DNA from 3 places in the Micromonospora sp. NBC_00617 genome. Region 2 is predicted to be linked to each of the others. Evidence: riboswitches for the same ligand, from Rfam matches in the RefSeq annotation. Region 2 holds a riboswitch; each other region holds the start of a gene.
The links. A riboswitch is a leader RNA that binds a small molecule or an ion and turns the genes downstream of it on or off. The one in region 2 is predicted to bind cyclic di-AMP.
Positions count from the first base shown of each region.

Region 1: linked by a shared signal. The riboswitch ahead of OG505_RS24330 (coiled-coil domain-containing protein) and the one ahead of OG505_RS01080 (coiled-coil domain-containing protein) in region 2 are both predicted to bind cyclic di-AMP.
Region 3: linked by a shared signal. The riboswitch ahead of OG505_RS16730 (C39 family peptidase) and the one ahead of OG505_RS01080 (coiled-coil domain-containing protein) in region 2 are both predicted to bind cyclic di-AMP.

Region 1 is NZ_CP107751.1:5,289,913-5,300,302, reverse strand. It holds gene OG505_RS24335 (carbonic anhydrase) at 199-927, shown strand; gene OG505_RS24330 (coiled-coil domain-containing protein) at 986-2,005, opposite strand; cyclic di-AMP (ydaO/yuaA leader) riboswitch at 2,010-2,140, opposite strand; gene OG505_RS24325 (YibE/F family protein) at 2,307-3,671, opposite strand; gene OG505_RS24320 (metal-sensitive transcriptional regulator) at 4,055-4,351, opposite strand; gene OG505_RS24315 (heavy-metal-associated domain-containing protein) at 4,501-4,710, shown strand; gene OG505_RS24310 (hypothetical protein) at 4,725-5,663, shown strand; gene OG505_RS24305 (heavy metal translocating P-type ATPase) at 5,676-7,934, shown strand; gene OG505_RS24300 (CsbD family protein) at 8,001-8,174, shown strand; partial or broken gene OG505_RS24295 (alpha/beta fold hydrolase) at 8,285-8,434, shown strand; gene OG505_RS24290 (alpha/beta hydrolase) at 8,420-8,554, shown strand; gene OG505_RS24285 (RNA polymerase sigma factor) at 8,632-9,894, opposite strand; gene OG505_RS24280 (YciI family protein) at 9,891-10,247, opposite strand.
Region 2 is NZ_CP107751.1:214,738-225,127, forward strand. It holds gene OG505_RS01040 (cellulose binding domain-containing protein) at 1-1,871, shown strand, start outside; gene OG505_RS01045 (hypothetical protein) at 2,047-2,454, opposite strand; gene OG505_RS01050 (hypothetical protein) at 2,593-2,733, opposite strand; gene OG505_RS01055 (STAS domain-containing protein) at 3,123-3,485, shown strand; gene surE (5'/3'-nucleotidase SurE) at 3,505-4,332, opposite strand; gene OG505_RS01065 (1-phosphofructokinase family hexose kinase) at 4,329-5,306, opposite strand; gene OG505_RS01070 (SRPBCC family protein) at 5,479-5,946, shown strand; gene OG505_RS01075 (hypothetical protein) at 6,053-6,568, opposite strand; gene OG505_RS01080 (coiled-coil domain-containing protein) at 6,690-7,757, opposite strand; cyclic di-AMP (ydaO/yuaA leader) riboswitch at 7,763-7,894, opposite strand; gene OG505_RS01085 (cation diffusion facilitator family transporter) at 8,036-8,953, opposite strand; gene OG505_RS01090 (HelD family protein) at 9,061-10,390, opposite strand, start outside.
Region 3 is NZ_CP107751.1:3,664,696-3,675,085, forward strand. It holds partial or broken gene OG505_RS16720 (polysaccharide pyruvyl transferase family protein) at 1-1,130, shown strand, start outside; gene OG505_RS16725 (alpha/beta fold hydrolase) at 1,158-1,910, opposite strand; gene OG505_RS16730 (C39 family peptidase) at 2,032-2,874, opposite strand; cyclic di-AMP (ydaO/yuaA leader) riboswitch at 3,109-3,250, opposite strand; gene OG505_RS16735 (hypothetical protein) at 3,534-4,301, opposite strand; gene OG505_RS16740 (hypothetical protein) at 4,430-4,801, opposite strand; gene OG505_RS16745 (acyltransferase family protein) at 4,895-6,130, opposite strand; partial or broken gene OG505_RS16750 (hypothetical protein) at 6,508-7,258, shown strand; gene OG505_RS16755 (HAD family hydrolase) at 7,255-7,956, shown strand; gene OG505_RS16760 (alpha-ketoglutarate-dependent dioxygenase AlkB) at 7,995-8,630, shown strand; gene OG505_RS16765 (DNA topoisomerase (ATP-hydrolyzing) subunit A) at 8,755-10,390, opposite strand, start outside.

The DNA.
Region 1 (10,390 bases), 2.1 Mb from region 2:
GGTCGGGCCAGGTGCCGACGGACCGGCCCGGTCCCAGCGGCCGAAGGGCCGGTTCGGGGTCTACGTATGAAATCTAAATCACGCATATCTTGACGCATCTTGCGGTGCGTGTGACGGTGGAGCCTGAGCCAGCGCCCACCGCCGGCCCGACTGAAGAGCCTCTTGAGCAGGTCAAACGCGTGGAAAAGAGGTGCGGGAATGAGCCGTTCCGGTACGCCTGGAGGGCAGCCCGGTCCGCAGCGGGCCGCCGATCGAGCGTCGACGCCGACCGAGCCGGCCCGAGCGTACGCCGAGCTGGCCGCCGGCAACCGGCGCTTCGTCAGCGGGGTGCCGCGCCACCCCAACCAGGACGCCGGGCACCGGGCCGCCGTGGCCGACGGGCAGCACCCGTTCGCGGTGATCGTGGGCTGCTCCGACTCCCGCCTGGCCGCTGAGATCATCTTCGACCGGGGGCTGGGCGACCTCTTCGTGGTCCGTACGGCCGGGCACACCGCGGGCCCGGAGGTGCTGGGCAGCGTGGAGTACGCGGTGATCGTGCTCGGCACTCCACTGGTGGTGGTTCTCGGCCACGACTCGTGCGGTGCCGTGCAGGCTGCCCGCGAGGCGGCCGCCACCGGCGTCGCGCCCCCGGGGCACCTTCCCGCGGTGGTCGACGCGGTGCTGCCCAGCCTGCGACGTGCCACCGCCGAGGGCGTGGACGACATCGACGGCATCGTCGACATTCACATCGCGCAGACCGTCGAGACGCTGCTCGGGCAGTCGCCCGTGCTGGCCGACGAGGTGGCGCAGGGGCGGTGTGCGGTGGTGGGCATGTCGTACCGGCTCGCCGCCGGCGTGGTGCGCCCGGTGACCCCCGAACCGGCGGGTGCCGCGCCGTCCGACGCGCCCGGCGCCTCGGACGCCCCGGCAGCTTCCGCCGCCGCCTGATACGACGAGGGCCGCCCCGCCTGGTAGCGGGACGGCCCTCGGACTTCGTGACGCCGAGTCAGAGCAACGACATGTGCACGTGGTCGGTGTGGTTCGACGGCCCGCTGTACGACTTCCAGCCGGTTGCCGGGAACCAGATCTGCCGGTTCCAGATCACGTAGTAGATGCCGAGGCGGTCGGCGTTGCGGATGAGGAACGCGGCGACGTTGTTGCCGTACATGCGGGTGTCGTTGTTGTGCCACGGGCTGAAGCCGCTCTTCTGCAACGACCAGTCACAGGCGCGGCCCTTCGGGTGCTCGTACGGGCCACCGTTGCGGTGACAGCCGACGAACCGGTTGAACCCGGCCCGCTTGACCTCCTTGTACGCGTGCAGGGTGCGCGGGGTGACGCAACCGGAGGTGGTGGGGTCGTCCTCGCTGCACGACTGGGGCTTCCAGTCACCGTCGGCGGTGCGACCCGGGGCGATCCGGGCGACCGGCGAGACGGCGTCGACCAGGCCGCCGGTGAAACCCTGACCGCCGACCAGCGCGAGGGCCTTGTCCGCGTCGCGCTTGTCCTTCGCCATCAGGGCGGTCTGCTTCTGCTGCTCGCGGACCTCCGCGTCGAGGGCCAGCTTGGCCTGCTCGGCGCGGGACTTGACCGTGTTGACCTCGGCGAGCTTCTTCTCGTTGACCATGTTCATCTCGTCGAGCGCCGCGGCCCGCCGGACGAACGAGTCCGGGGCGTCGCTCTCCAGCAGCATCGCGATCGCGCCGATCCGTCCGGTCCGGTACGACTGGGCGGCGATCTGCCCGACCTGCGGGGCCAGCGCCTCCAGGTCGGCCTTGGCCCGCTCGACCTCCACCGCCAGCTCAAGCTGCCGCTTCTTGGACTTGTCCAGCTTGGACTTGGCCGCCACGTAGTCCCGGTTGGTCTGCTCGATGACGTCGTTGAGGAGCTTGGGTTCGTCTTCCTCTTCGTGCCCGGACGGTGCGGGGGTCGTCGGGGCGGCGTGGGCCGGGAGGGGTCCGGCGAACACGGTCAGCGCAGCGAGCACGGCCACCACGGGTGTCAACCAGCGGCGTAGGGGTGCCGTCACAATGTTCCCTTCCGTCGACCGCCGACCGGGTTAGCTGACGGGTTCGGAGCGGAAGTGGCCCCTACCGCTGTCGCGGATTCACCCCACGTACCTGGGTCCCCGGCTCGCCGGTTGGCGATTGGGCGGTGGCACCGCAGGCGCCGCTGCGCGCCTTCGTCGGTGGCCGGCAGCGAGGTTACCCGAGAATCCACCGCCTGAGCTACGTCCTGATGCCGACTAAAAGTGTCATTTCGCCATGGCGTTGAGTGAGCAGTGACGCGGTTCTCAGGGCGGATGCCCGATCCGGTCACGCTGAGGAGTCTCACCATGCCGTATCAGTGCTCCTGTTCGGCTCTGGCCACGCGGTGGTGGCGGTGGGTGGGGGTGCGTTCCGCTCCGGGTCGGGCCCGTCGGGCCGGCCCCGCGGCGGGGAGCTGAGGGCGGCCAGTGCCTCCGTCCGGTCCGGACGGGGGCGCGGTGTCAGGACGTCGGCGTCCGCGCCCTGCGCCGGCGTCGACCCGGCCGCGGTCACCACGGCGGCCAGCCCGGTGGTGAGGGGTACGGCGGCGATCAGGCCGAGCGTGGCGACCGCGCTGCGGACGATCTCCTGGGCGAGGAACTCGCTCGTCAGGATCTGCCCGAGGGGGCGGGTGTCGGCGGTGAGCAGGAGCAGCAGCGGTAGTGACGCACCCGCGTACGCCAGGACGATGGTGTTGACCGTGGAGGCGATGTGCGCCCGGCCGACCCGGGTGGCCGCCCGGTAGAGCTGTAGCCGGCTCAGACCGGGATTGGCGTTCGCCAGCTCGGTGACGGTGGCGGCCTGGGTGACGGTCACGTCGTCGAGCACCCCGAGTGAGCCGATGATGATCCCGGCGAGCAGCAGGCCGCGCAGGTCGACATGGGCCTGGAACATCGACAGCGTGGTGGCGTCCTCGCTGCCGAAGCCGGTGAGCCGGGTGGCGGCCGTGGCGATGGTCGCGAGCACGCCGGTGAGCACCAGGCTGCCCAGGGTGCCGAGCACCGCGACCGAGGTCTGCGCTGTCACTCCGTGTGTCAGGTAGAGCACCACGAACATGATCAGGGCTGCGCCGACCACCGCCACCAGCAGCGGTGACCGGCCGGCGCTGATGCCTGGCAACACGAAGGTGAGCAGGATGGCGAAGCTGGCGGCCAGCCCAGCCAGCGCGGCCAGGCCCCGCCACCGGCCGAACGCGACGATCGCGGCGGCGAAGACCACCGCGAGCCACACCAGCGGCGTTCCGCGCTGATGCTCGGCGATGTTCCAGCTGCTGGTGGCGGGATCGGCCGGGTCGGCCAGCTCGACCAGGACGACGTCGTCGCCGACCTCGACCCGTGGAGCGCCGGGTCCGGCGGGGACGGGCGTCCGCACCTGCTGGCCGGCGCTCGGCCCGTCCTCGACCCGTACGTCCACCGTCCCGCACGGCCCGGTGGCCGGCGTGCCCTCCGGGCTGGCCGACGGTGGGCAGGGTTCGGTCACCACCCGGGTCACCGTGCCGTGGTGGCGCGGCGCGTCCGTGCCGCCGCCGGTCTGCGGCGCCCCGTCCCGTGGCCAGAGCACCACGGCGGCGACGACGGTGGCCACGAAGAGCGGCACCACCGTCGCGACGAGGATCCGCCGGACCCGGGGCGGGGCGGGGCGGGCGGTATGGCTGTGGTCGGAACCCAATGCGAGAACTCCCAACGATCCGGTGCGGGGTACGTGCCGACGGGCCGGGCGGTTCACCTCCGCCGGACGAACGCGGTGACGAGCGCATCGAATTGCTGGTTGACGACGCGACGACCACGGGCAGTGACAGGCCGGCCCGGCTGGTGGGCGGCGGCAGCACCGCATCGTGGCGGTGCCGATGCCGGACTGCGTGGCGGGGTCCGCTGAGCCATCGTCGGAGATGCTAGTCAGCCGGGCCGGGGGTCGCAGGTCGTGGCGGAGTGTCGGACGCGCCCGCCCGCGCGCCGTCCACCGGAGCGCGGGGCGCGCCACTCCGGGCCGGACCGGCCCACGGCTCGGCCCGTCAGGAGTCGGCCCCTCAGTCGCGCTTCAGGAGCCGGCCCTCAACCGCGCTTCATGAGCCGGCCGACGGCCGCCATCATCTCGGTGGCCATTTCGTCGGCCCGGCCCTCGGCCGCGCCCTCGTGCATGCAGTGCCGGGCGTGCCCGTCGAGCAGACCCAGGGCCACCTTGTCGAGCGCGGCCTGGATCGCGGAGATCTGGGTGAGCACGTCGATGCAGTAACGGTCCTCGTCGACCATCTTCTCGATGCCCCGGACCTGCCCCTCGACGCGGCGGAGCCGCGCGAGCAGTTGGTCCTTGCTGGCGGTGTACCCGCGGATCGGCGTGGGTGCGGTCATGGCGACGAGGATAGCGTACCCCTGGGGGGTATGGTAACGTCCCGCGTGTCCGATACCCCCACCGGGTACCGGTACCGGACCGGTCACGAGTCCGCCTCGCCCTTACCCCTGGGGGGTATAGGCTGACGGACGACGAAGGGAGCGATTCAATGGTCGACACGACGTACCAGGTGCGGGGCATGACCTGCGGGCACTGCGTCAGCGCGGTCAGCGCCGAGGTGGGCGCCATCGCCGGGGTGCGCGACGTGCAGGTGGATCTCGCCACCGGCCGGGTCACCGTCACCAGCGAGCAGCCGGTGGCCGTGGAGTCCGTCCGGGCCGCGGTCGACGAGGCCGGTTACGACCTCGTCGAGGCGTGAGCGGGAGGCCCGGGATGAACACCGTGACCAGAATGAGCGGGTTCGCCCTCGGCCTCGCGGCGGTCTTCGGCGCGGCGTACGGGGTCGGCCGGGTGGTCGACCCGGTCGCCGAGGGTCGGCCCGACGGCGGCGCCGCCCACACCCCGGGCTCCACCGTGCAGGACGAGGTGACCGACCAGGTTCCCGGCGGCCTGCTCGTCTCCGACCGTGGCTACACGCTCGTTCCGGTCGCCGCCCCGGCGGGCGAGTTCGCCTTCCGGATCGGCGGGCCGGACGGCCGGCCGGTGACCAGGTACGACGTGGCGCACGACAAGCGGATGCACCTGATCGTCGCCCGGCGGGACCTGTCCGGCTTCCACCACGTGCACCCCGACCTCGCCCCGGACGGCACCTGGCGGGTCGAGACCCCGCTGGACGGCCCCGGGCAGTGGCGGGCATTCGCCGACTTCACGCCCACCGGGGGCGAGGCGCTGACCCTCGGCGTGGACGTGACCGTCCCCGGTGAGCTGACCGAACGACCGCTGCCCGCCCCGGCGAGCAGCACCACCGTCGACGGCTACACCGTCACCCTGGCCGGTGTGCCGCAGCCCGGCCGTACCTCGGCACTCGCCCTGAGCGTCAGCCGCGACGGGCGACCGGTCACCGACCTGGAGCCCTACCTGGGGGCGTACGGGCACCTGGTGGCGCTGCGCCGGGGCGATCTCGCGTACCTGCACGTACACCCGGACGGAACGCCCGGCGACGGACGCACCCGGTCCGGTCCGGAGATCACCTTCTTCGCCGAGGTGCCGTCGGCCGGCAGCTACCGGCTCTACCTCGACTTCCGGCACGGCGGGCGGGTGCACACCGCCGAGTTCACCGTCGTCGTCGGCACCGCCTCGACCGGGGGCGACCTTACCCCGAGCGGGCCGGCGCCGACCGAGCACGGCGCCCCCGGCCACGGGCACAACTGACGGGACCAGACGATGACCACCACCAGCAGACCACTGCCCGAGGCGCCGAACCGGATCGAGCTGGCCATCGGGGGAATGACCTGCGCCGCCTGCGCCGCCCGGATCGAGAAGAAGCTGAACCGGATGGACGGGGTGAGCGCCACCGTCAACTACGCCACCGAGAAGGCCACCGTCCGGTACGTCGACAGCGTCACCCCGGACGACCTGATCGACACGGTGCAGAAGACCGGCTACACGGCGGCCCTGCCGGCTCCGCCGGCGACCGAGCAGCCGGTCGACCCGCTGCGCGGGCCGCGTACCCGTCTGTGGGTGTCGGCGGTGCTCAGCGTGCCGGTGGTCCTGCTGGCCATGGTGCCGCCCTGGCAGTTCGACTACTGGCAGTGGCTCTCGCTGACCCTCGCCGCCCCGGTGGTGGTCTGGGGAGGGCTGCCGTTTCACCGGGCCGCGTGGACTAACCTGCGGCATGGTGCCGCGACCATGGACACCCTGGTCTCGCTGGGCACCCTGGCCGCGTTCGGCTGGTCGCTCTGGGCGCTCTTTCTGGGCGACGCCGGGATGCCCGGGATGACGCACCCCTTCCGCTTCGACATCACCCGCACCGACGGCGCCGGCAACATCTATCTGGAGGCGGCCGCCGGGGTGACGGTGTTCATCCTGGCCGGCCGCTACTTCGAGGCCCGATCCAAGCGGACCGCCGGGGCGGCCCTGCGCGCCCTTCTCGAACTCGGTGCCCGGGACGTGGCGGTGCTGCGCGACGGCGTGGAGACCCGGATCCCGGTGGACCGGCTCGTCGTCGGTGACCGGTTCGTGGTCCGCCCCGGCGAGAAGATCGCCACCGACGGGGTCGTCGACGAGGGCACGTCCGCCGTCGATGCCAGCATGCTGACCGGCGAGTCGGTGCCGGTCGAGGTCGGCCCGGGCGACGGGGTGGTCGGCGCCACGATCAACGCGGGTGGCCGGCTGGTCGTCACCGCCACCCGGGTCGGCGCGGACACCCAGCTCGCCCGGATGGCCGACCTCGTCGAGCAGGCGCAGAGCGGCAAGGCGGCCGTGCAGCGGCTGGCCGACCGGATCTCCGGCGTCTTCGTGCCGATCGTCATCACCCTCGCGGTGGGCACCCTCGGCTGGTGGCTCGGCGCCGGCGCCGGGCCGACCACCGCGTTCACCGCCGCCGTGGCCGTGCTGATCATCGCCTGCCCGTGTGCGCTCGGCCTGGCCACGCCGACCGCGCTGCTGGTCGGCACCGGTCGCGGCGCCCAGCTCGGCGTGCTGATCAAGGGACCGGAGGTGCTGGAGTCGACCCGCCGGGTGGACACGGTCGTGCTGGACAAGACCGGCACCGTGACGACCGGCCGGATGACGTTGGTGGACGTGGTGCCGGCCAGCGACGAGGACCGGGCCGAGCTGCTTCGACTCGCCGGTGCGCTGGAGGCCGCCTCCGAGCACCCGATCGCCCGCGCGGTCGCCGCCGGCGCCGCCGAGGCCGGCGCGCTGCCCCCGGTGACCGACTTCGCCAACCTCGAAGGGTTGGGCGTCACCGGCACGGTCGACGGTCGGACCGTGCTGGTCGGCCGGCTCCGGCTGCTGCGCGAGCGCGGTGTCGACGTACCGCCGGAGGTCGATCTGGCCGTGCGTGCCGCGCAGGCCGCCGGACGTACGGCGATCGTCGCCGGCTGGGACGCACGGGCGCGGGGCGTGCTCGCGGTCGCCGACGTGGTCCGGCCGACGAGCCGGTCGGCCGTGGCCCGGCTGCGCGCCCTGGGGCTCACCCCGGTCCTGCTGACCGGCGACAACCCCACCGTGGCCGAGGCGGTCGCCGCCGAGGTGGGCATCGACGAGGTGATCGCCGAGGTGCTGCCCGCCGGCAAGGTCGACGTCGTCCGGCGGCTCCAGGCGCAGGGGCGGTCGGTGGCGATGGTCGGTGACGGGGTGAACGACGCGCCGGCGTTGGCCCAGGCCGATCTGGGGCTGGCAATGGGCACCGGCACCGACGTGGCGATCGAGGCGTCCGATCTCACCCTCGTCCGGGGCGACCTGGATGCGGCGGTGGACGCCATCCGGCTGTCCCGGCGCACGCTCGGGATCATCCGGGGCAACCTGTTCTGGGCCTTCGGCTACAACGTGGCGGCCCTGCCGCTGGCCGCCGCGGGCCTGCTCAACCCGATGATCGCCGGTGCCACGATGGCGCTGTCCTCGGTCTTCGTGGTGGCCAACAGTCTGCGCCTGCGCCGGTTCCGTTCGGCCGCCGATCGCGGATTGTCACGGCGGTGATGGTTGGGCGGTGGACCGCGGGGGTACTGCTGAGGTCGTAGCGACGCTCGCAATGGAGGTTGGCACATGGGTATCGATGACAAGATCAACAACGCCAGCGAGGACGCGGCCGGCAAGCTCAAGGAAGGCGCCGGTCGGGCCACCGACAACGAGCAGCTGGAGGCCGAGGGCCGCGCAGACCAGTCCGCGGCGAAGCTCAAGCAGGCGGGCGAGAAGATCAAGGACGCTTTCAAGAGCTGACGTACGACGTAACCCGCACGCCGGGCCGGTGATATTCACCGGCCCGGCGTGCTGTGTGTCCGGGCCGTGAAGCCTGAGATCCCCCTGTCGGGCGCGCACCGGGCCGCTCTACGACCAGCGCCGCCCGCGACCTCGATGCCGTCCGCGCCGCGCTCGGCGAACGGCGGCTGACGTTCCACGGCTGCTCGTACGGCACCCTGCTCGGTCAGCGCTACGCGGAGCTGTTCCCCGACCAGGTCCGGGCCGTGGTGCGGGAGGGTTGGGGCCACGGCAGCTACACCACCAGCGGTTGCGTGGGGCGAGCGGTCGACGCCTACCTGATCGGCCAGGTGGTGCCCGCCCGGGGTGCCCGCTGCCCGGCCGTCGACGTGTCGAGCTGACCGACAACCCGGTCGCCGCGCGACAGTTTGCGGCGACCGGGGCCGTGCCGTGGTCAGTCAGCGCGACACGCGCCAGCTCACGGGTGCCACGGTCGGCCCGCCAGCCGGACGGCTCTCAGCTCCAGGTAACGCTGCTCGGGAAGACTCGTCGTGCCGCGCGCCGCCGTCAGGTACGCCTCCCGCGCCGCGCCCGGCTCCCCGGCCAGCTCCAGCAGGTGCGCCCGGACCGCCGCGAGCCGGTGGTGCCCGGCCATCCGCTCGTCGGCGTCCAGCGGCGCGAGCAGGGTGAGGCCCGCGCGCGGCCCGTCCACCATGGCCACGGCCACCGCCTGGTTGAGCGTGACCATCGGGTTCGGGGCGACCCGGGCGAGCAGCCGGTAGAGCGCCACGATCTGCGGCCAGTCCGTCTCCGCCGCCGTCGGCGCCTCGGCGTGCACCGCCGCGATCGCCGCCTGGAGCTGGTACGGGCCGGGCGGCGACCAGGTCAGCGCCTCGGTGACCAGGGCTACTCCCTCCGCGATGGCGCCGCCGTCCCACCGGGCGCGGTCCTGCTCGCTCAGCGGCACCAGCTCGCCGTCCTCGCCGACCCGGGCCGCCCGGTGCGCGTCGGTGAGCAGCATCAGCGCCAGCAGACCGGTCACCTCACCGTCGTCGGGCAGCAGCCCGTGCAGGACGCGGGCCAGCCGGATCGCCTCGCCGGTCAGCTCGGCCCGTCGCAGGTCCGGTCCGCTGGACGCGGTGTACCCCTCGTTGAAGATCAGGTAGAGCACCCGGAGCACCGTCCGCAGCCGCTCGCCGCGCTCACCCGGCCCGGGCATCAGGAACCGGGCCCCGGCGGCCTCGATCCGCTGCTTGGCCCGCCGGATCCGCTGGCTCATCGTCGCCTCGGGCAGCAGGTGCGCCCGGGCGATCTGGGCGGTGCTGAGCCCGCCGACCGCCCGCAGGGTCAGCGCCACCTGCGCCGAGGGCGCCAGCGCCGGATGGCAGCAGAGGAAGAGCAGGGTGAGGGTGTCGTCGGCGTCCGCCACCGCCGGCTCCGCGTCGGCCGCCGGCGCCACCTGGGCGTACGCCGGCTCGCGCAGCGCCACCGCCACCTCGCGGTTCCGGCGGGCGCTCTCGCTGCGCCACTCGTCGGTGAGCCGGCGGGTGGCCACGGTGAGCAACCACGCGCGCGGATTGTCCGGTACGCCCTGTCCGGGCCACTGCGTCGCGGCGGCGAGCAATGCCTCCTGGACCGCGTCCTCGCACCTGTCGAACTGGCCGTGCCGGCGGACCAGCAGGCCGAGGGCCTGCGGCGCGAGCGTGCGCAGCAGGTCCTCGACCGTCCGGTCGTCGGTCACATCTCCGTCCCGGCCTGCTCCATGATCGGGCGGACCTCCATCGCCCCGCCGAAGCGCACGTCCGGCCAGCGGGCGGCGATCTCGGCGGCCCGCTGCGGGCTGTCGCAGTCGACGGTCAGGTAGCCGGCGAACTGCTCCTTGCTCTCCATGAACGGCCCGTCGACGATCTCCGGATGACCGCCGGCGAGTCGAACCGTCTGCGTCTGCGACGGGTCGGCCAGCGCCTGGCCGCCGACCAGCTCGCCGCTCTCGGTCAGCTCCTTCATGATCTCGTCCACCTCGCCGAACAGGGCGGTGCGGTCCTGCTCGGTCAGCTCCTCGGTGAAGCCGGGCCGGTTCCAGATCAGCAGCATGTACTTCACGGCGATGCTCCTCGCTTGGCTGGTCGCTCCCCGGGGCGGGGTGCGGCTCACCGGAGGGTCGGAGCCGACACCCCGTTCCCTACCGCGTACCGAAGAAAATCGCAGAAACCCTCTCCGGCGGTGGTCCCACGCCG
Region 2 (10,390 bases):
GCGGTCACCTCTACATCGCCACCAGCGACACCGGCGGCCCGTACGACGGCGGCAAGGGCGACGTCTGGAAGTTCACCCGCTCGACCGGGGCGTGGACGCGGATCAGCCCGGTGCCCTCCACCAGCGCCGACGACTACTTCGGCTACAGCGGTCTGACCATCGACCGGCAGCACCCGAACACGTTGATGGTGGCCACCCAGGTCTCCTGGTGGCCGGACGCGATCTTCTTCCGCAGCACCGACGGTGGGGCGAGCTGGACGCGGATCTGGGACTTCACCAGCTACCCGCAGCGGTCCCGCCGCTACACCATGGACATCAGCTCGGTGCCCTGGCTGACCTTCGGCACCAACCCGGCGCCTCCGGAGGAGACGCCCAAGCTCGGCTGGATGAACGAGTCGGTCGAGATCGACCCGCACGATTCCAACCGGATGATGTACGGCACCGGCGCCACCATCTACGGCACCACGGACCTCACCAAGTGGGACACCGGCGGTCAGCTCACCCTCCGGCCGATGGTCCGCGGACTGGAGGAGACCGCCGTCCTCGACCTGGTCAGCCCGCCCAGCGGGGCGCCACTGATCAGCGCGCTCGGCGACGTCGGCGGGTTCCGACACACCGACCTCGACACCATTCCGTCGATGCTCTTCACCCAGCCGGTCTTCACGAGCACCACCAGCCTGGACTACGCCGAGAGCAAGCCGGCCGTGCTGGTACGCGCCGGCAATTTCACCGACGCCGACCGCCCCAACGACAGCCACGTCGCCTTCTCCACCGACGGCGGCGCGACCTGGTTCCAGGGCACCGAGCCGTCCGGGGTCAACACCGGCGGCACGGTCGCCGCCGCAGCCGACGGCAGCCGGTTCGTCTGGTCGCCCGGCGACGCCGGCCAACGCGTCGTCTACTCAGTCGGCTTCGGCAACTCGTGGACGCCGTCCGCCGGCATCCCGGCCAACGCGATCATCGAGTCCGACCGGGTCGACCCCAACCGGTTCTACGGCTTCAGCGGCGGGCGGGTCTACCTGAGCACCAACGGCGGTGCGACCTTCACCGCCACGGCGGCGACCGGCCTGCCCACCTCCGACGTCCGGTTCAAGGCGCTGCCCGGCCGGTCCGGTGAGCTGTGGCTGGCCGGGCCGGGTGGGCTGTGGCGCTCCGCCGACTCGGGTGCCAGCTTCACGAAACTGGGCGGCGTCAGCGCCTCCGGCAACGTCGGCTTCGGCAAGGCGGCGCCCGGCCGGACCAACCCCGCCGTCTTCCTCTACGGCACGGTGGACGGCCAGCCCGGTGTGCACCGCTCCGACGACGGCGGAACGACCTGGGTCCGCATCAACGACGACCGCCACCAGTACGGCAACCCGACCGAGGCGCTGACCGGCGACCCTCGCGTCTACGGCCGCGTCTACCTTGGCACCAACGGTCGCGGCATCCTGGTCGCCGACCGCACCGGTGGCACGCCGACCACCCCGCCGCCGACGACGCCACCCCCGACGACGCCGCCTCCGACCACCCCGCCTCCGACCACGCCGCCTCCGACCACGCCGCCTCCGACCACGCCGCCTCCGGCTGGTGGATGTGCGGCGGCCTACCGGGTGACCGGCTCCTGGTCGGGCGGATTCCAGGCCGAAGTGGTGGTCAGCAACCCGGGCACCCGGCCCATCGCCGGCTGGACGCTGGGCTGGACCTTCCCCAATGGCCAGCGGATCAGTCAGCTCTGGGGCGGCACCTACACCCAGACCGGGGCGGTCGTGTCGGTCGTGGACAGCGGCTGGAACGGCGCGCTCGGCGCCGGCGCCAGCACCACGATCGGCTTCCTCGCTTCCTGGACCGGCAGCAACGCGCCGCCGGCCACCGTGAGCTGCACGAGTCGCTGAACCGGTGACCCGGCGTCGTCCGGGCCACCCGAGAACACCGGTCCGCCGGGGCTGCCTGAGGGGTCCGGCACCCCGGCGGACCGGCCCGATTCCGATCGTCGAGCACCCACCGGGGCAACGCGAGCGGGCCCCGTCGGCCAGAAGGTCGGCGGGGCCCGCTCGGGTTGTCGGGAAGCTAGTCGTCCAGGCCGACGGGGGAGTTGGGGCGGTCGACGTCGACGAACTCGACGTCGTCCACCGCGCGGTCGTCCCGGCTGCCGGCGGCACGGGCAGCGGAGCCGACGGCCCAGCCGACCGCCGCGCCGACCAGCGCGGCTCCGATCAGGAGCGTCCACGGCAGCGCCGGCTGGCGCCCGGCGAGCGCGTCAAAGGCGCGCGAGGCCCGACGCCGGGCCTCCTCCGCCGCGGAGCCGACCAGGTCACCCGCCCCGTCGGCGAGATCGCCGCTGCTGCGACGGGCCGAGCGGGCGGTGTCCCGGACACTGTCGCCTGCGGAGCTGACGGCGGAGAGCAGGTGCTCCCACGCCTGGTCCGCGATCCGCTCCGGCTTGCTGCGCCGGTCCAGCAGGTTGGTTCCGAACATCGTGGTTACCTCCTCGGGTGCCGAAGCCGCCGGCCACTTCGGACCTCGGCGTCTGTCCAGCGCGGCAGGTTTCGCTGATTCCGCAGTGCCCCGGGCCGGTCGGCCGCAAACCCGGTCGGCCGCGGCTCACCGGATCCCTCAGCGCACGGCCACCACGGCCGCACCGCGGGCGAAGTCGTCATCGTCGTCGTCATCGTCGTCCCCGCCGCCGAAACCGCAGGCCAGTACGAGGGCGAGCAGCACGCCCACTCCGGCGAGCCCGGCCAGTCGCTTGATCATCGAAGGTCCCTTCCGTCACGGTGGGTGGCCCTAGGTGGCGTCGGCAACCGCCCGACCGGATCGGACCGGACGCGTTCGGGCGACCGTGACGCGACACGCCGGTCCCAGTCGGTGCCGGCGTACGGGGTGGGTCGGTTGTCGGGCGTGTCGGGTCGCGCCCGCTACCCTGGTCCGGCGACGCGTCGGTTCCGACCGATCGTGGAGTGGTCAGATAACGAAAAGTATTGGTTGATCAGATACCGAAAGTGGGGATATGGGCGACTTTGTGCGCCCGGATCCGTGAATTGCTCATCCCGAGGGGTGGCGACCGAGGCCATCGGAGGAATACTCTCGGTCGCGGCCCGCGTACTGATGAGACGCCCGGGGGACGGGCGGGTGGAGGTGCTCGCGTGAGCCTGTCGATCGTGAAGTCGGTCCTGTCCGGTGGTGTCGTGGAGATCGCCCCCCGGGGCGAGATCGACGTCGACACAGCGTACGAGGTGCGTGAAGCGATTGCGGAGGTGCTGGCCAAGAGCCGCCCGCTCCGCATCGAGCTGAACATGAGGCTGGTCACCTTCATCGACTCGGTCGGCATCAGCGCCATGGTCGCCGGCTTCCAGACCGCCGAGGTCAGCGGCGTCAAGCTGGTGGTCACCGAGCCGAGCCGGTTCGTGCACCGTCAGCTCTGGGTGACCGGTCTGCTCGGTCTCTTCGGCGCGCCGGAGCCCTACTTCGCCGGGGCCGCCACCCCCGAGGTGCTTCCGGGCGCCTGAGCGCCGGCCGTCCCACCCGTCAGGGTCGCTCGTCCAGACCGGTCAGGTCCACGTCGGTCACCTCGGTGACCGCTCGGATGGCCGTCACCGACGCGTACCCGGCGGCCAGCAACGCCAGGTCCGTGCCGGGCTGCGCGGCCTGGCCGGGCTCCTCCAGCGCGGTACGCACGAAGCCGTGCCCCGACTCGGCCACCGTCATCTGCACCTGACCGAAGCTGGCCAGAAAGCCGCGACGTACCCCACGCAGCCGTCCGTGCGGCAGGTCGGGCGCGTTGACGTTGAGCACGCTCTCCGGTGGCGCGGCGGTCAGTCGGGGGAGCAGGTCCAGGGCGACCCGCGCGGCGGTGTCCCAGTGCCGTTCGGCGTCGCGTACCCGGGCTGCGGCGTCCACCGCGGCCCCGCCGCTGCCGGCCGTCGCCTCGCCCGCGGAGAGCACGTCCAGGGAGACGGCCATCGCCCGGCACCCGTTCGAGGCGGCGGTGAAGGCGGCGCCCACCGTGCCGGAGTGCAGCACGGCGCGGCCGGCGTTGGCACCCCGGTTGATGCCCGACAGCACGACCGACGGCGGCGGGCCGAACGCGCCGTGCAGCGCGATCAGCGTGATGAAACCGGGCGAGCCGGCGACCCCGTACGCCGGCACACCCGCCAGGTCCGGCAGCGGATGGTCGTGCACCACCACCCGCCCGTCCCGTTCCACGGCGCTCATCGCGGCGCTGGCGCCGCTGGCCTCCTCCCGCGGCGCCGCGACCACCACGTCCAGGCCCCGCTGGGCGGCGGCCAGGGCCAACGCCCGGATGCCCGGCGCGGCGATCCCGTCGTCGTTGGTCACGAGGACCCGCAGCGTCATCGCTCGACCACCCGGTCGGCCAGCTCGTCGGGGGTGGTCCGCTCCTGCTGTCGGCTGTCCGCCGGGACCAGTCGGACCCGCTCCACCAGTCCGGTGATCGAATCCAGCCGTCCGGTGCCCAGCCCGTGCCGGGTCACGTTCAACGCTCCGGCCGCCGCGCCGGTGCGGATGGCGGTCCGGATGTCGCCACCACGGGCGATCACGGCCGCCACGCCGGCGGTCATCGAGTCGCCCGCGCCGCGCGGATCGGCGGCCTCCAGCCGGGGCATCTGCACCTCGAAGAGCTCCCCGTCGATGAGCGCCAGCGCCGGCTGGTCGGCTCGGCTCACCACCACCGTCTCGGCGCCGGCGGCGTGCAGGTCGTACATCGCCTGGGCCAGCTCGGCGCCGTCCCCACCGCGGGCGCGACCGTCACGGATCAGCTCCTCGTGACTCACCTTCAGAAAGAACACACCGCTGTCCAGTACGGCGCCCAAATGATCACCGGACAGATCGACCACCACCCGGCTGCCGTTGGCGCCGAGGTCGGCGGCGAAGCGGCGGTACAGGTCGGCCGGGACGAGCCACGGCGCGTTCGGGCCACTGAGGACGCTCACGTCGGCGCGCAGTCCCTCGCCGAGCGCCAGGTTGTACAACTCGTCCAGCTCGTGGCGGCTCAGTCGGTCCCCGGGCACGTCCACGACCTCCTGTCGGGACCCGTCCCGCCGGTCGTGCACGTACCCGCCGCTGCCGGAGTCGCGCACCACCACCTTCAGGTCCACCCCCTCGCTGACCAGCAGCGGCTCCAGTACCTGGCCGATCTCGCCACCGAGCGCGGCGCAGAGCACCACGTCGACCCCGAGCGACAGCACCATGCGGGCCTGCCAGACGCCCTGGCCGCCGGGGTGCAGGTGCAGTTCGGGCTGGTCGTTCGGCTGGTCCACGGTCACCGTCAGCTGCGGGGTGGGCGCGAAGACCATCACGTGCCCGCTCACCGGTCGTCACCGAACATGTGTCCACCCTTCGTTGCCACCGGTGATCTCCCCCTCAGCCGACCGTAATGGGAACGCTGTGCGAATACCGGGACAACGCACGGTGTCCGTCCGGGCGTTGCCAGCGTGCGCCGGGTGCGGGACGATCGTGCGACCAGCGACGTCGGGAGACGGTGTGTTCAGCAGCGACAGCTTCAGCTACACCGTCCAGGCCCGCTGCTCGCTCGCCGAGGCGGCGGCGTTGTTGAGCGACCTGACCCGCCAGGGCGAGTTGCACCCCCTGATCGTCCGGGTCCGCCGGGTGCCGCCCCGTCCGGGCGCCCGAGCCAGCTACACGATCAACGACAGGTTGGCGATGGGGCCGTTGCGCTTCCGCACCACCTACCAGGCGGACGTGCTGATCTGCGAGCCGGACGAGATCGTCACGGTGGCCCGCCAGTGGCCGGCCACCACCGTCCGCAACCACACCCGGCTGCGCGCCGAGCCGGACGGGCTGGTCCGGATCGACGTCGACATCACCCTGCGCGCGCCGGCGCCCCTGTTCCGGTACGCCTTCCAGCAGGCCCGCGCCGCCCACCTGGCCCTGGCCACCCGCCTCGGCGCGGCTCTGGACACCACCGGCGACGAACAACCCCCGGCCTGACCCCTCGCCCCGACGCCCGCCGCGCCCGCGGCCCCGGCCGCTCGCCGCCTCGCGGCATGATCGTGCTCGATCCTGGATGTAGTGGCGTCCTGCGGCGCGGTGGCCACTACTTCGTTGTTGTTACGCGATCTTGCGCTGCGCGGGGTGCGGTCGTGGGGCGGGCGGGGCGACGGCCCCAGGGCTTGTACGTGGAGAGCACGGTCGCGATGATCATGAGGCTGGTCGACACCGCGGGCGCGATCACCAGGTCGGCGCGATCCCGGGCGGGCAGGGCGGCGCCCAGCGCGCTCGCGTGCCGCAGGTTCGGGGTGAGCAGGAATAGCACCAGCCCGACCATCACCGTGGTGATCACGAGCTTGACCAGCACCCACCGGTAGCGCACCAGGCCCCACGGGGTGAGCAGCGCGCTGGCGACGCCGACGAGCCAGACGAGCACGCTCAGCGGCGCGAACAGCACCGTGCCGACGAGCCCGGCGACCGGATAGACCACGGCCGGGTCGGCGCCGCGCTGAGCCGCGATGCCGAGGGTGAGCAGCACCAGGTCGGCCCCGAGCCAACCGAGCGAGGTGACGAGGTGCAGGGTGAGCAGCGCCTTGCGGGTGGCGGGCGGGATTCGCGGCATGCCCGACATGCTGCCGGCCCGGCCCGGCCGGGTCGTCCGACCGCCGGCGACGTCCCGGGTACGTCCGCTGACGTACCCGGGGCCGGCGCACCCTGTCGAGGTGCGCCGGCCACCGGTGGGGTCAGTACACCGACAGGTGTACGTGGTTGGTGTGATCGCTGGAGGGGTCGCCGTTCCCCCCGCTGTACGACTTCCACCCGCTGCTGGGTAGCCAGATCTGCCGGTACCAGATCACGTAGAGCACGGCGAGCCGGTCGGAGTTGCGGATGAAGTAGGCGGCCAGGTTGTTGCCGTACGTCTTGTCGCCGCCGGTGGCGTCCCCGCCGAAGCCGCCCTTCTGCGCGGCGAAGTCGCAGGCCCGACCCTTCGGGTGTTCGCCGGAGCCGCCCGAGCGGTGACAGGAGACGTACCGGGTGAAGCCGGCGGCCTTTGCCTGGTTGAGGGCGTGCAGGGTGCGGGGGGTGATGCAGCCGCTGGCCGGGGTGGGGTCGTTGATGCTGCACGACTCGGATGGCCAGGAGCCGTCGGAGTTGCGCGGCGCGGGCTGGGCGTTGGCGGTGGAGGTGCCCCGGTTGGAGCTGGTGTCGGCGGCGGTGGTGCGCGGCTTGCTGGTGGCGACCGTCAGGGCCCGTTCGGCCTGCTCCTTGCGCTTGGCCATCACCTCGACCTGCTTGCGCTGCTCGCGGATCTCGCCGTCCAGGGCGATGCGGGTGCGGTTGGCCTCGTCCCGGGTGGCGTGCAGGTCGCGCAGCACCCGGTCCTCGTTGGCGGCCACCACGTCCAGCGCGGCCGCCCGGTCCATGAAGCCCTCGGGGGTGTTGGTGTTGAGCAGCGCCGAGACGGTGCTGAGCCGGCCGGTGCGGTACGCCACGCCGGCGATCTCGCCGACCTTGCCGTTGCGCACAATCATCTCGGCCTCGGTGGTCTTCAGCTTGGCCGCGAGTTGCTGCTGTCGCTGGACGGAGGTGTCCAGGGCGCGCTTCGCGTCCAGGTAGCCCTTGCTGGCGGCCTCCAGTTGGGCCCGCAGCGCGGGGGTGCCGCCCTCCTCGTCGCCGTCGGGCGCCGCGGCGGCCCGCAGGCCGCCGGGGGGAGCGGCGGTGGCGGCGCCCACCGGGAGCGCGACGCCGAGGGTGACCATCATGACGATCAGTGCCGCGAGTCGGGCGGCGGGTGGTCGTGCTGGTGCCACTACGCATGTCCTTCCGTCAGCCGCCGACCGGGTTAGCTGACGGGTTCGGGACGGAAGATCCCTACCGCTGGCGCGGATGCACCCCAGGAACATGGTTCCCCGGTTCGCCCTCTCGGGTGATTAGGCGGCGGCCGCCACCGGCGCCGGGAGGGCGCCGCCGGGTGGTGGCCGGGGACGAGCCTACCGGGGCAGGTGGGACGTGTGCAGTCGATGTGACGGAAGGTGTCTGCGTCACCACCGGGAATGACGGCGAACCGGTCTTTTGGTCAGATAAGCGATCACCACTCGATCGACCCGCAGGCGCCCGGGGCGGCGGCGGGCTCGATCTGCAGCGTGGCATGCTCGATGCGGAAGTCCTCCCGCAGGGCGGTACGCGCTGCGGTGAGCACCGCGCCGACCTCCCCGCCGGGTGCCATGATCAGGTGCGCGGAGGCCACCTCCATGCCCGAGGTGAGCGTCCAGACGTGCAGGTCGTGCACCTCGACCACGCCGGGCACCGCGGCCAGTCGGTCGTGCACGGCGGTGACCTGGAGGTGTTCCGGCGCGGCCTGCACCAGGATGCGGACGGCCGCGCGCCCCAGCCGCCAGGTGCGCGGCAGGATGAACACGCCGATGGCGACCGCGACCAAGGGGTCGGCCCACCACCACTCGGTGACCGCGATGAGCAGCGCCGCGCCGATTACGCCGAGCGAGCCGAGCAGGTCGCCGAGCACCTCCAGGTAGGCGCCCTGGAGGTTGATGCTCTCCCGGGCGCCGGCGCGCAGCAGCGCGAACGCGACCACGTTCGCGAGCAGGCCGAGGACGGCCACCGCGAGCATCGGGCCGGTCAGCACCTCGTGGGGGTCGCCGAACCGGCCGATCGCCTCGATCAGCACGTAGACCGCCACGCCGGAGAGCAGGACGGCGTTGGCCAGGGCGGCGAGCACCTCAAGGCGGTAGAGCCCGAAGGTGCGCTGCGGGTCGCCGGTGGCCCGCCGGGTGGCGGTGATCGCGGCGAGCGCCATCCCGATGCCCAGCACGTCGGTGAACATGTGCCCGGCGTCAGAGAGCAGGGCGAGCGAGCCGGTGTGGAAGGCGGCCACGCCCTCGACCACCATCAGGGTGGCGAGCAGCCCGAACGCGGCCCAGAGCCGGCCCCGGTGCTGGTGGGCGGCGTTGGCGACCGACCCGTGGTGGTGGTCATGACCTGCTCCCACGAGATCCACCCTCCGTCGCCACCCGGGACCCGGTCAAATGTATGTTCACATCGCTATGTATGCAACTGTACGGGCGGGATCCACCCGTCGACACCGCAACCCGCGGGTCAGCCGGTCGGGTCGATGGTGGTGAGCCGCTGGGTGGCCCGCGAGAGCGCCACGTAGAGCGTGCGTACGCCGGAACCCGGATCGGCACGGATCTCGCTCGGGGCGACCAGCACCACCCCGTCGTACTCCATGCCCTTCGCCTCCAGGCTGGTCACCACCTGCAGCCGCGCCGCGCCGAGTGAGCCGAGCCAACCGGCGACCTCGTCGCGGCGGGTGACCGGCGTGATCACCCCGACCGTGCCGTCCACCTCGGCCAGCAGGCCGGTGGCCGCCCCCACGACCGCGGTCTCCAACCCGGCGGGCGGCACCACCAGCTCGACGGGGTCGATCCCGGTGGAGCGGACGGCGGTCGGCAACGACAGGTCCGGGTAGAGCCGCCGGATCTCCGCCGCCGCCACCGCGAAGATCTCCGCCGAGTTGCGGTAGTTGGTGGTGAGCGTGAAATCGTGTCGCTTGCGCCGGCCCAGCGCCTGGTCCCGGGCGCGGGTCAGCTCCTCGGGATCGCCGGTCCACGCGGTCTGCGCCGGGTCGCCCACGACGGTCCAGGAGGCCAGGCGGCCACGCCGTCCGACCATCCGCCACTGCATCGGCGAGACGTCCTGCGCCTCGTCCACCACCACATGCGCGTACTCCCGGTAGTCCTCGGGACGCTCCCGGGCCGCCGCGCGGGCGGCCCGCTGCCGGTCGCTGGCGGTGCTCAGCTCGCGCACGCCCCCGGCGAGCTGGAACGGGTCGCGGCGGGCCCGCGCCGGCTGCATCGGCTTGCCGAGCAGCGCGTCCAACTCGTCCAGCAGCGCCACGTCGGCGATGGTCAGACCCGCGGTGTCCAGGCTCTGGTAAGCGGTCGTGAGCAGCCTGATCTCCGCGCCGGAGAGGATCCCGCCGGCGTACCGACGCAGCCGATCCGGGCGAGCCAGCCAGCCGAGCACGTGTCGGGGGTGCAGGCGCGGCCACCACGCCTTGAGGAACTCCCGGAACTCCGGCCGCTCGGCGATCTCGCCCTCGAAGGCCCGCTGCTCCGGCAGCCGGGTGATGCCCACCGCACGGGCCTGCGCCCAGAGCGCGGCGAACACACCGTCGAAGCCGGCCCGGCGTGCCTCGTTGCGCCGGGCGCCACGGTGCAGCGCGCGGTCCCGGATCCGGTCCAGCTCGGCCCGGTCCAGCCGCAGCAGCGTCCCTCGGTAGAGCAGCCGCAGTTCACCCGGCCCGCCCGGCACCGCGTCGCGGGCCGCGCGCTCCAGCACCCGGCGCATCCGCAGCGAGCCCTTCACCGCCGCCACCTCGGGCGGGTCGGTGCGGGTGGCGGTCATCCCCGGAAAGAGGGTGCCC
Region 3 (10,390 bases), 3.4 Mb from region 2:
AACGAGAAGTACGACGTCTTCGTGATACCACTGGCCAACGCGTTCCGCCATGACTACGCAAAGCGGCTGACGCCGATGGCTCGGCTGATCGAACGGCTGAAGATCCCGGTGGTGGTGCTCGGAGTCGGGGCGCAGACCGACGTGGACGGCGACCTGGAGCAGCTCCGCCCGATCGACGAGCCGGTCAGCGCATTCTGCCGGGCGGCGGTGCTCGACCACTCGCACAGCATCGGCGTACGCGGCGAGATCACCGAGAACTACCTCCGCAAGCTGGGTTTCTCGGCTGTCGAGCAGATCGGCTGCCCGTCGATGTTCCTGCACGGCGACAGCCTGCGCATCGAGAAGACGAAGGCGACCTTGGGCATCGACGACCGGCTCGCGTTCGTCATCTCGCCGTACGTCAAGGCGCTGGCCCCCCTCGTCCTGCACCACCACCGGCGCTACCCGAACCTGCGCTACGTGGCACAGGACCTCTACACCCTCGGCACCCTGCTCTACGGCGACGCGCCGAAGCTGCGGGGAATGACCGCCGACATGCCGATCCACACCTCGCACCCGCTCTTCGTCGAGGACAAGGTGCGGATGTCCATGGACCCGTGGCCCTGGATGGAGTATCTCTCCGGGTTCGACTTCGCCTTCGGCACCCGGATCCACGGCACCATCACGGCGCTGATCTCGGGCATCCCCGGCTATCTGCTGGCGCACGACTCGCGCACCCTGGAGCTGGCCCGATACTTCGACATCCCGCACCGGTTGTTGCGCGATGTGCCGGCCGACGTCGACGCTGCTCAGCTCTATGCGGAAGCCGACTACACGGCCCTGAACGAGGGCCACAAGGAGCGCTTCGCGCGGATCACCGCGTTCCTCGCCAAGCACGACCTCGGCCTCTCGTTCGCCGACGGAGACAGCGCCATCCGCTTCGACGAGCAGGTCCGTCAGACCGTCTACCCCCTGCGGTCCGGCCGGTCTCCGCCTACCCTCCGGAGGAGTTGCTGACGCGCATCCAGTGGCTGCGGGACGAAACGCGGACGCTCCAGGAAAAGGTCAGGACCCTCCACGCGCAGTCGCTGCGCGAGCGGATCAAGCAGACCGTCGCCGGCCGGGTCCGTCGGACACTCGGAGCCAGGTGACCAGCCACCGCATCCGCGTCATCCAGCTCACCCACGTTGGTATGGGTCGAGCAGCGCCAGCACGGCCGCCGGGTCCTCCACGTGTGCGTTGTGGCCGAGACCGGGCAGCGTGGCGACAGGTACGCCGTACGCCTTGAGCTGCTCGTCGGTGACCATCGGGTCGTGTTCCCCGCGGGCCAGCACCACCGGCACGTCGGTCGCCGCCAGCAACGGGGCCAGGTCGGGCTCGCCGACGCCGAAGGCTGTCGGGTCCATGGCGAGGCGCCACCGGCCGTCGACCTGACGCAACCCGGCGTCCACCACCGGATGATCCGGCGGGACCAGGCCGACCAACCCGGAGACGCGCAGGTAGCGGCGGGCCGCCTCGGTGCGGCTGGCGAACCAGCTCACCGGGCGTGCGGCGAGCTCAGCGGCGCGGGCCAGCTCAGCGGGCGACCAGAGCGCCTTGATGCCGAGCCCGACCACCGCGTCCACAGGTGTCCCTGCGGCGCGGGCGGCCAGCGCCAGGCCGACCACCCCGCCCAGCGAGTGCCCGAGCACGACGAGCCGGTCGTCGGGGGCGAGGCCGTCGGCGATCCGGCCGGCGAAACCAGCATAGGAGTACGACGGCAACGGGGCCGACCAGCCGTGGCCGGCGAGGTCCGGTGCGAGCCACCGCCCCGGCCAGTGCTGCTCCAGCAACGGCGCCCACGGTAGCCAGACGTCTCCGGTCGCCCCCATCCCGTGCAGCAGCAGCAGGACCGGCCGGCGACCGGTGCGGCCACCCGATTCATCCACCACGGCCGCAGTCTGCCACGGTTCGCGGCCGGGTACGAGAGTCGTCGATGGCGGCTGCCGGAATGAGGCCGCGGGCGCCGGCCCCTTGTGGGGGACGACGCCCGCGGCGGTCTACGTGCCTGGGTCAGGCGGAGTACCCCCGGGTGGCAATCCAGTTGGCAAGGTCGATCGTGGTGATCCAGTAGGACGGGTCGGCCGGGTTCGCCGAGTCGGCGATCCGCACGGTCCGGCCGTTGTCCTTGTACCCCACGACAGCGACGTAGTGCCCGCCGCCGTAGGAGTGCCAGCCGCCGTCGGTGTCGGTGGCGTCGCCGACGACGTTGGCCACCACGCCCCGGCCGTCGGTGATGGCCTTGACCACATCGGCCTGGAGCCGGTCCATCTGGGCCGGGCTGGGCGCGCCGGCAAACATCCGGGTCCGGTACGGGGAGCCCTTCACCTCGGCGTTGAGCACTCGGGTGGTGTCCTCGGCCGAGTTGGTGCCCATCTCGGTGGTGCCCAGCTCGGCACCGAGTTCCTCCTGGGTGCGGTCGATGCCGGTGGCGCTGAGCGCGTTGCGGGTGGCTGCGGGGCCGCAGTTGTAGTACGTGTTCTGCGCCTCGTAGTCGTAGTCGAGCACCTTGGTCGCGGGCGGCTTCGGCGGCTGCGGCTTACGGGTCAGATCCGGGTTGGCGCTGGCCTTGGCGGCGGGCGACGCGGCGCTGGTGGCTGGGGCGGCGGTCGTCGGCGCGGCGCTGGGGGACGCGTCGCGCGCGTCGCCGACGGAAACGGCGGTGTCACTGCGCATCTCGGCGACAGTGGTCGCGGTGCGGTGGCTGGCCGGCGCGTCGTCGGCGCCGGTGAGCAGGGCGCCGGTGGTAGTGGCGATCACGAGGGCCGCGGCGGAGGTGGCGACGATCTGGTATGGGCGCTCGGTCGCCAGGCGACGGAGCTGACGCTGCATGGTGTGCTTCACGGGGTCCTCCACGGATCGGGGGGAGAGCGGCACACCCACGGGCCGGACCGGTATCCGGGCAGGCGCCAGCGCGCGGACAGTGGTCCGCGGATGGTGAACCGCTCAGGGAAACGCCCGGCGGGACCGGGCGGGAAAGGCGATGACCCGGGGGTCAGCTCACCGTCACTGGACGGATGAGCGGGGGCACCGCTGCACCGTGGAGGCGTGGGAACAACCGAGGGGTGGAAAGGTGCTGCACGGGTTTGGAACTCCTTCCGACACCGCCTACCGGGTTAGCTGACGGATTCGGGCGGGAAGATCGCCCTACCGCGGGCCGTGGCTCGCGGATTCACCCCAGACTTACTGATGGGTCCCCGGTTCGTTAATCACGATTGAGCGGGTCGGCGCGGCGTCGCCTGTTGCGATCGGTTACCGCGCCGGACGGGACGACAGTACTGGCCTGTTCGCAGCCTGCCAAGCCAGGTTCGCCTGCGTAAACCCGATTCGGTGCGGCAATTTCTGCGCGTATTGCCGATGATGCGACTCGATGGGACAACCGGTTACGGAGACGCCTACGGGCGACAACCGGACAGGTCGCCGATAACGCGCCACAATCACGGGAAATATCGCGCACAACGCGTCGGACGCCCGATTCCCGAACGACGTGACCGGGCTCACGTAACGGATCAGGCTCAACTCGCGCTAGCCGGGCGCCACCGTGCCACGAGGGTGGGACGGGACGCCCCGCTCGCCCCGGGTCGGGCGAGGGCCGGGCTGGGCCGCAGCCGCGCCGTTGCCGCGTACGCCTCCTCGGCAAGGGTGCGCGCCGACTCGGCGGCCAGTTCCGCGTCCCGCCAGGCGGCCCGCTCCGCGGTGGCGGCGGCCTGGTAGTCGGCCAGTCTCGCGTCCCGGATCGCCCGGCTGAGCAGCACCTCCTGCTCGACCGGGTGCCGCCGGGAATCCCAGCCGCGCCGGTGGGCGAACACGTCGCCGAGCTGCGCCATGGTCAGATCGCCCCGCCAGTACGCCGCCATCGCCGCACGGTGCAGGTAGCGCTCCCGGGAGGCGTACTCGGCGGGTGTCCGCGGGGTGTGCGGGGTGGGCAGCGCGCCAGAGCCCGCGAAGCGGCGGGCGGCGGTGTCCGCCTCGTCGTACCCCAGCCAGGCCCGCTCCACGTGTTCCTGAGCGGTGAGCCAGGCATCGCGTCGCCGCCGTGCCGTCTTGGCGGCGCCGGTCGCGGCGACGGCCACCTCCTCGGCGTACCGGCGCAGGTCGTCGGCTTCGGCCGCGGCCACCTCGCGGGCGGTCGGCGCGGCCGGGACCGGGTCGTCCGCGGGGCGGTCCCCCAGGCGGGCGACCAGCACGGCGAGCACGCCCAGTGCCAGCAGGAACAGGGTCGACCAGATGGCGGCGGCCTGCGGCACCTCGGTCACGAACTGGTAGAAGACGGCAGTCTCCACGGTCGGCTCCTCGGGGAGAGCAAAGCGGGGGAGCCCCGGCGGCGACGTGGCCACGGCGGGCCACGGATCGGCGGGGTCGGAGCTGGCGGATCGACAGGGCGCGACGACGGGACGCGTGTCCCGGTGACTCAGCGCCGGGGCGGACCCCGGGGAGCCCAGCCCCGCGAAGCGTCGACGAGAGGCAGCCGGTCGGACCCGGCCGCGGACACCGGCAGCACGCCGGTCGCGATGGTGCCCTGGTCAACGGGCGGTGCCGGTTGCGCGTCGAACGACCCGGCCGGGATGAACTCCTCGGCGGCACTCGCACGGACCGCCGAGGCCGGGTGCACGGCAGCCTCTGGCACGGCGCTCAGGGGTGGCACGGCGCTCACCGGTGGCACGGCGGCCGAGGCCGGGCTCGCGCCGACCGCCAGGGCCGCGACCGCGGCGAGGCTGGTCAGCACCCGCGTAGCCCAGCGCGCCACCCACCACAGCGGACAGGCGAGCGCGACCGGAAGCACGTCCCCAACGCTACTGCCGGGCCGGCCCTGACGCACCGACCACGGGCGTGTCGGCGCACGCCGCGCCGACCCTGCTGACCAGGGTGGACGGTGTCAGCGCGAGTCGACGTACGGTGATCGGCTGTCGGTCTGGTCGGTCCCGCCGGGCCCGGCTTGAGTCCCGACAGCATCGGGGTGGTGGGCGTCATCCCCGGCGGCCCGGGTCCCGGCCGTGCGTTGTCTGGGCACGCGCGGGCGGGCCGTACGACGCGGCGCGAGTCGGCGCATCATCGGCGTCTCGACGAAGCGGTGCAGCAACCCGGCGAGGACCAGGTTCGCGAGCAGGAAGCCAAGCACCGCGACGGGGCCACGCCAGCCCTGGAAGCCGGTCCCCCAGTCACCGCTGAAGCGCAGCACGCTCGTCATCACCAGCACATGCACCAGGTAGAAGGCGAACGAGACCTCGCCGAGCCAGACCAGCGGCCGAGACCGCCACGGGGAACGCTTACCCCGGACGTCCGCGTCCGCGGCGGCAGTGATCACCAGCAGGTACGCCACCGCGAGCAGCGTGGTCCACAGCTCGGCGCGAATCCACTCTGCCGCTGCCACCCAGGTGGCCAGGAAGATCACGCTGGCTGCGGTCAGCCCCGGGCCCCGCCAGAGGCCACGGCGCATCAGTTCGGCCGCCAACGCGCCCATCCAGAACTCCAGCGACCGTACGGGCGGGAAGACCTGGGTGAACCACCACCGGCTCACCTCCGGCACCAACTGCTGCGCCGGCCAGAGCGCGAGGATCAGCAACGCCAGCGCGACGATCAGCGCCCAGAGCAGCTTCGGCCGGGCACGGCGCAGCAGTGGCAGCACCAGCGGCAGACACAGGTAGAAGAAGAACTCGCAGGACAGCGACCAGCTCACGGTGTTGATGCTGTAGAACCAGCCCGGCCGGGGGTCCCAGGCCTGCAACAGCAGCAGGTTCTCCAGCGCTGCCGCTGGCAGGACCGCGTCGGCGAACCACCAGGCGACCAGCAGCGCCGCCCCCCACAGCACAAGGTGGTTCGGGTAGATCTTGGCAACCCGTCGCCGCCAGAAGGTACGCCGGGACTCGCCCGCGCGGGCCGACCAGACCAGCACGAAACCGCTCAGGATGAAGAAGAACTGCACCCCGGACAGGCCCAGGGTGAACAGCGCGTCGACCACGGCCTTGTAGTCCGGCTCGGCGATGATCCGCATGGTCCCGACGTGGAAGCCGAAGACCAGCAACGCGGCGATCCAGCGCAGCCCGGTCAGCGAGGGCAGCCGGGCCGGCGCGGGGGTGGGCCGGGCAGCCGTCGCCGCGGCGGCACTCGTCATGCCGGGATCCCGAGGCTCGGCAGGGTCACCAGCACGTGCGTGTCCTCCTCGGTGCGACATCGGACGGCGACGCCCGCGACGGCCCGGCAGGGGCCGTACCCGGGGTACCCTACCCGGGGCGCTCCTGGTGAACCGGACGCGTTCTACCCCTGCAACGCGCAAAGGATGGGCACGGGCCGCCCTGGTGGCGGACCGGACCTTCGGTGGGCATCAACCGTCCGCCGGGCGGGAGTTCAGAGATTCCACGAACGTCGGCCACATCAGGTTCCGGGGCTGGCCACCCGGGTCGTCGAACGTGGCCGCATGGTCAATGAGCAGACGCCCGCACCGCCGCGCGCACTCAACGCCGACGTACGACGGAGGCAGCTGGAGGAGTCCTGACTACCCCCCGGGTCGGGTTGCGCTGTGACGCCGGGGCGCCCGCGTTGCCGTGTTCGGCGCCGTCGAACGGCTCCCTGGGCCACCGTGGAGCTCGCCGCGCGGGGCATCCCCCTGCACCCAGGCCCGGATTCGCCGGCCGAACTAGTCGAGGCAGCCCGCCGCCACGAGCTGGACGTGCTGGTTCTCGACTCCTACGAGCCGGACCCGGCCGGGGCGGGCGCCCTGCGCGCTCATGGAACTCACGGTCGTCGTCGGCCGACCCGAACTCGAGACCGAGCTGGAGGAGATCATCCCCGGGCGACGGCAGACCGTGCGTCCCGTCCCGCCCACCGGCTCGTTGCCGTCACTGATGACCGAGGCCAACCTGGTGGTCAGCGCCGCCGGCATATCCACCTGGGAACTCTGCTGCCTCGGCGCACCCGCAGCGCTGGTCTGCGTGGTCGACAACCAACGCGCTTCGTACACACGGGTGGTTCAGCACGGCATGGCCGCCGGCCTCGGCGAGCTGCCGGAGCTGACCGTCGCCGGGGTGCCCGGACGGGCCGCCCGGGCGACCGCGGCGCGGACCCTGCACGGGCTGCTCAGCTCGCCGCAGCGCCGCGCGTCGCTGGCCGCGCGGGCCTGGTCCACAGTCGACGGGCGGGGCCGGACGGAGTGTTCGACGCCGTACGGCCGCCCGCGACCAACGGCTGGCGCCGCCGCCTGCGACAGGCCGTCCAGCGACTCTCGCCTATGCTCCACTCATGATCGACGCGGTTGTCTTTGACGTCGGCGGAACCATTCTTGACGAGTCCCGCGAGTTCGCGAGCTGGGCGGACTGGTTCGGCGTTCCACGGCACACGCTCTCGGCGGTCCTTGGTGCCGTAATCGCCCGCGGCCTGGACTGGCAGGAGACGTTCCGGGCCTTCCGGCCCGATTTCGACCTCGCGGTCGAGCTGGAACGCCGAGCCGCCGCCGGCAAACCGGAGTGGTTCGGCGAAGAGGACCTCTACCCCGATGCGCGTGGGTGCCTCGCCGCACTCAAGGAGCAGGGCTTGTTCGTGGGGCTGGCCGGCAACCAACCAGCCCACGCCGAAGCGCTCCTGCACGCCCTCGACCTTCCCGTGGACATGATCGGCACATCGACCGGTTGGGGCGTGGCGAAACCGTCATCGGCCTTCTTCGAACGCGTCATCCACGCCGCCGGCGGCGACCCGTCGTCGACCCTCTACGTCGGCGACCGGCCCGACAACGACGTACGCCCGGCTGCGGAGGCGGGCATGAAGACCTGCCTGATCCGACGCGGCCCCTGGGGGCACATCCTCGACCTGCCAGCCGTCGCCGAGCGGTGCCTGTTCCGCATCGACTCGCTAGACGACCTTCCGGCTCTGGTGGCGAAGCACAACGCGAGCCACGCAACCCCCTCCTCCGGCGACCGCGGCCGCGCGGGCGGCGGCAGGTTGTAGCTAGCACGGGTGTACGAAAGTGCTGTTAGGGTGGCTGCATGACGCAGGCCGCCTACCAGCCGTCGATGCTCGACCTGACCGACGCGGCGCCGACCCTGGGGCCACTGCCCGGTCCGATCCGGCGGCACCACCTGAGCCGGGGCGCCTGGGTCGACCACCTCCCCGGCTGGGTGCGCGGTTCCGACGCGGTCCTGGACACCCTGCTCGCCGAGGTGCCGTGGCGCGCGGAGCGTCGCACCATGTACGACAGCGAGGTCGACGTGCCCCGCCTGCTCTGCTGGTACGGCGGCGACCGACAACTGCCGCACCCCGTGCTCACCTCGGCGCGGGCGGCGCTGACCCGGCACTACGCCCCCGAGCTGGGCGAGCCGTTCGTCACCGCCGGTATGTGCCTCTACCGGTCCGGGCGCGACAGCGTGGCCTGGCACGGCGACACCATCGGCCGCTCCGCGCACAGCGACACCGTCGTCGCGATCGTCTCGTTCGGGTCACCTCGGCCGCTGCTGCTGCGCCCGCGCCGCGGTGGCGACAGCCTGCGGTTCCCGGTGGGCCACGGCGATCTGATCGTGATGGGCGGCTCCTGCCAGCGCACCTGGGAACACGCCATCCCCAAGACCACCCGCCCGGTGGGCCCGAGGGTAAGCGTCCAGTTCCGCCCGCTCAACGTCGCCTAACTCCACCCCATCCCCCACCCCGGGGCTGATCATGAAGTTGTTGTCACCGCCATCGGCGTGTCGCGGCAATAACTTCATGATCAACGAGTGCGGGCGGGGTGGGAGGGTGGGGTGGGGTGGGAGGTTAGTCGCGTTCGATCAGGTGGCCTACCACGGTTGGGCCCAGCATCACGGCGAAGCCACTGCCGTCGCGGCGGGGGTCGGCTGCCGGCAGCTCCACCGGTTCGCCGGTGCCGGTCGCGCCGACCGGGCGCGGCCCCACCCAGGCGACGGCCACGTCGGTCTCGTCCTTGAGGAAGCGGTGCGCGCGGACGCCGCCGGTCGCCCGGCCCTTCGCGGGGTACGCCTTGAACGGCGTCACCTTGACCGTCGCCCCGGTGGACGTGACGACCATCGGCTCACCGTGCCCCGCGTCGTCGGTGCGTACCGCGCCGAAGAACACCACCCGAGCCCCGGCCGGCAGGTTGATGCCGGCCATCCCGCCGCCCTTGAGGCCCTGCGGGCGCACCAGCCCGGCGGTGAAACGCAGCAACGACGCCTCCGAGGTGACGAAGGTCAGCGTCTCGGCGCCGTCGGTCAGCCAGGTCGCCCCGACCACCTCGTCACCGTCGCGCAGGCCGATCACGTCGAACTCGTCGGACCGCACCGGCCACTCCGGCGAGCACACCTTCACCACGCCCTGCCGGGTGCCCAGCGCCAACCCGGGTGAGGTGTCCGCCGCACCGCCGAGCGGCGCCAGACCGACCACGGTCTCCCCCGCCTCCAGCGGCACCAGCTCGGCGGCCGACATGCCGCCGCGCAACGACACCGTGCCGGCCTGCTCGGGCAGCACCGGCAGCGGCAGAACGTCGACCTTGAAGGCACGACCCGCGCTGGTGACCAGCAGCACCCGACCACGGGCGGTGGAGTGCACGATCGCGCGTACCGTGTCGTGCTTGACCCGGCCGTTGCGTCGGCGCCCCTCGGCGCTCTCCTCCGACTCGGCCGCGGTCCGGGCAACCAGCCCGGTCGCGGAGAGGATGACCTGGCACGGGTCGTCGGCGACCTCCAGCGGGCCGGCCGGCGCGGACGCCGCGAGCACCTCCTTGAGGTCGCCGTCGACAAGCGTCGTCCGCCGCTCGGCGCCGAACTGCTTGACCACGGCGGCCAGCTCGTTGGAGACCAGCTTCTTGAGCACCCGCTCGTCGTCGAGAATCGTGGACAGCTCGGTGATCTCGGCGCGCAGCCGCTCCTGCTCCGCCTCCAGCTCGATCCGGTCGTACTTGGTCAACCGGCGCAGCGGAGTGTCCAGGATGTAGGTCGCCTGGATGTCGGAGAGGCCGAACTGACTCATCAGCCCGTCCTTGGCCGCCTGCGCGTCGTCGCTGCCGCGGATCAACCGGACCACCCGGTCGATGTCCAGCAGAGCGATCAGCAGGCCGTCGACCAGGTGCAGCCGCTCTTGGCGCTTACGACGACGGTACGAGCTGCGCCGGGTGACCACGTCGTACCGGTGGGCCAGGAAGACCTCCAGCAGCGCCTTCAGCCCGAGGGTACGGGGCTGGCCGTCGACCAGCACCAGGTTGTTGACACCGAAGGACTGCTCCAGCGGGGTCAACCGGTAGAGGTCGGCGAGCAGCGCCTGCGGGTTGACCCCCACCTTGCACTCGACGACCAACCGGGTGCCGCTCTCCCGGTCGGTGAGGTCCTTGACGTCCGCGATGCCGGTCAGCCGCTTGGTCTTGGTGACCTCGTTGGTGATCGCCGCGATGACCTTCTCC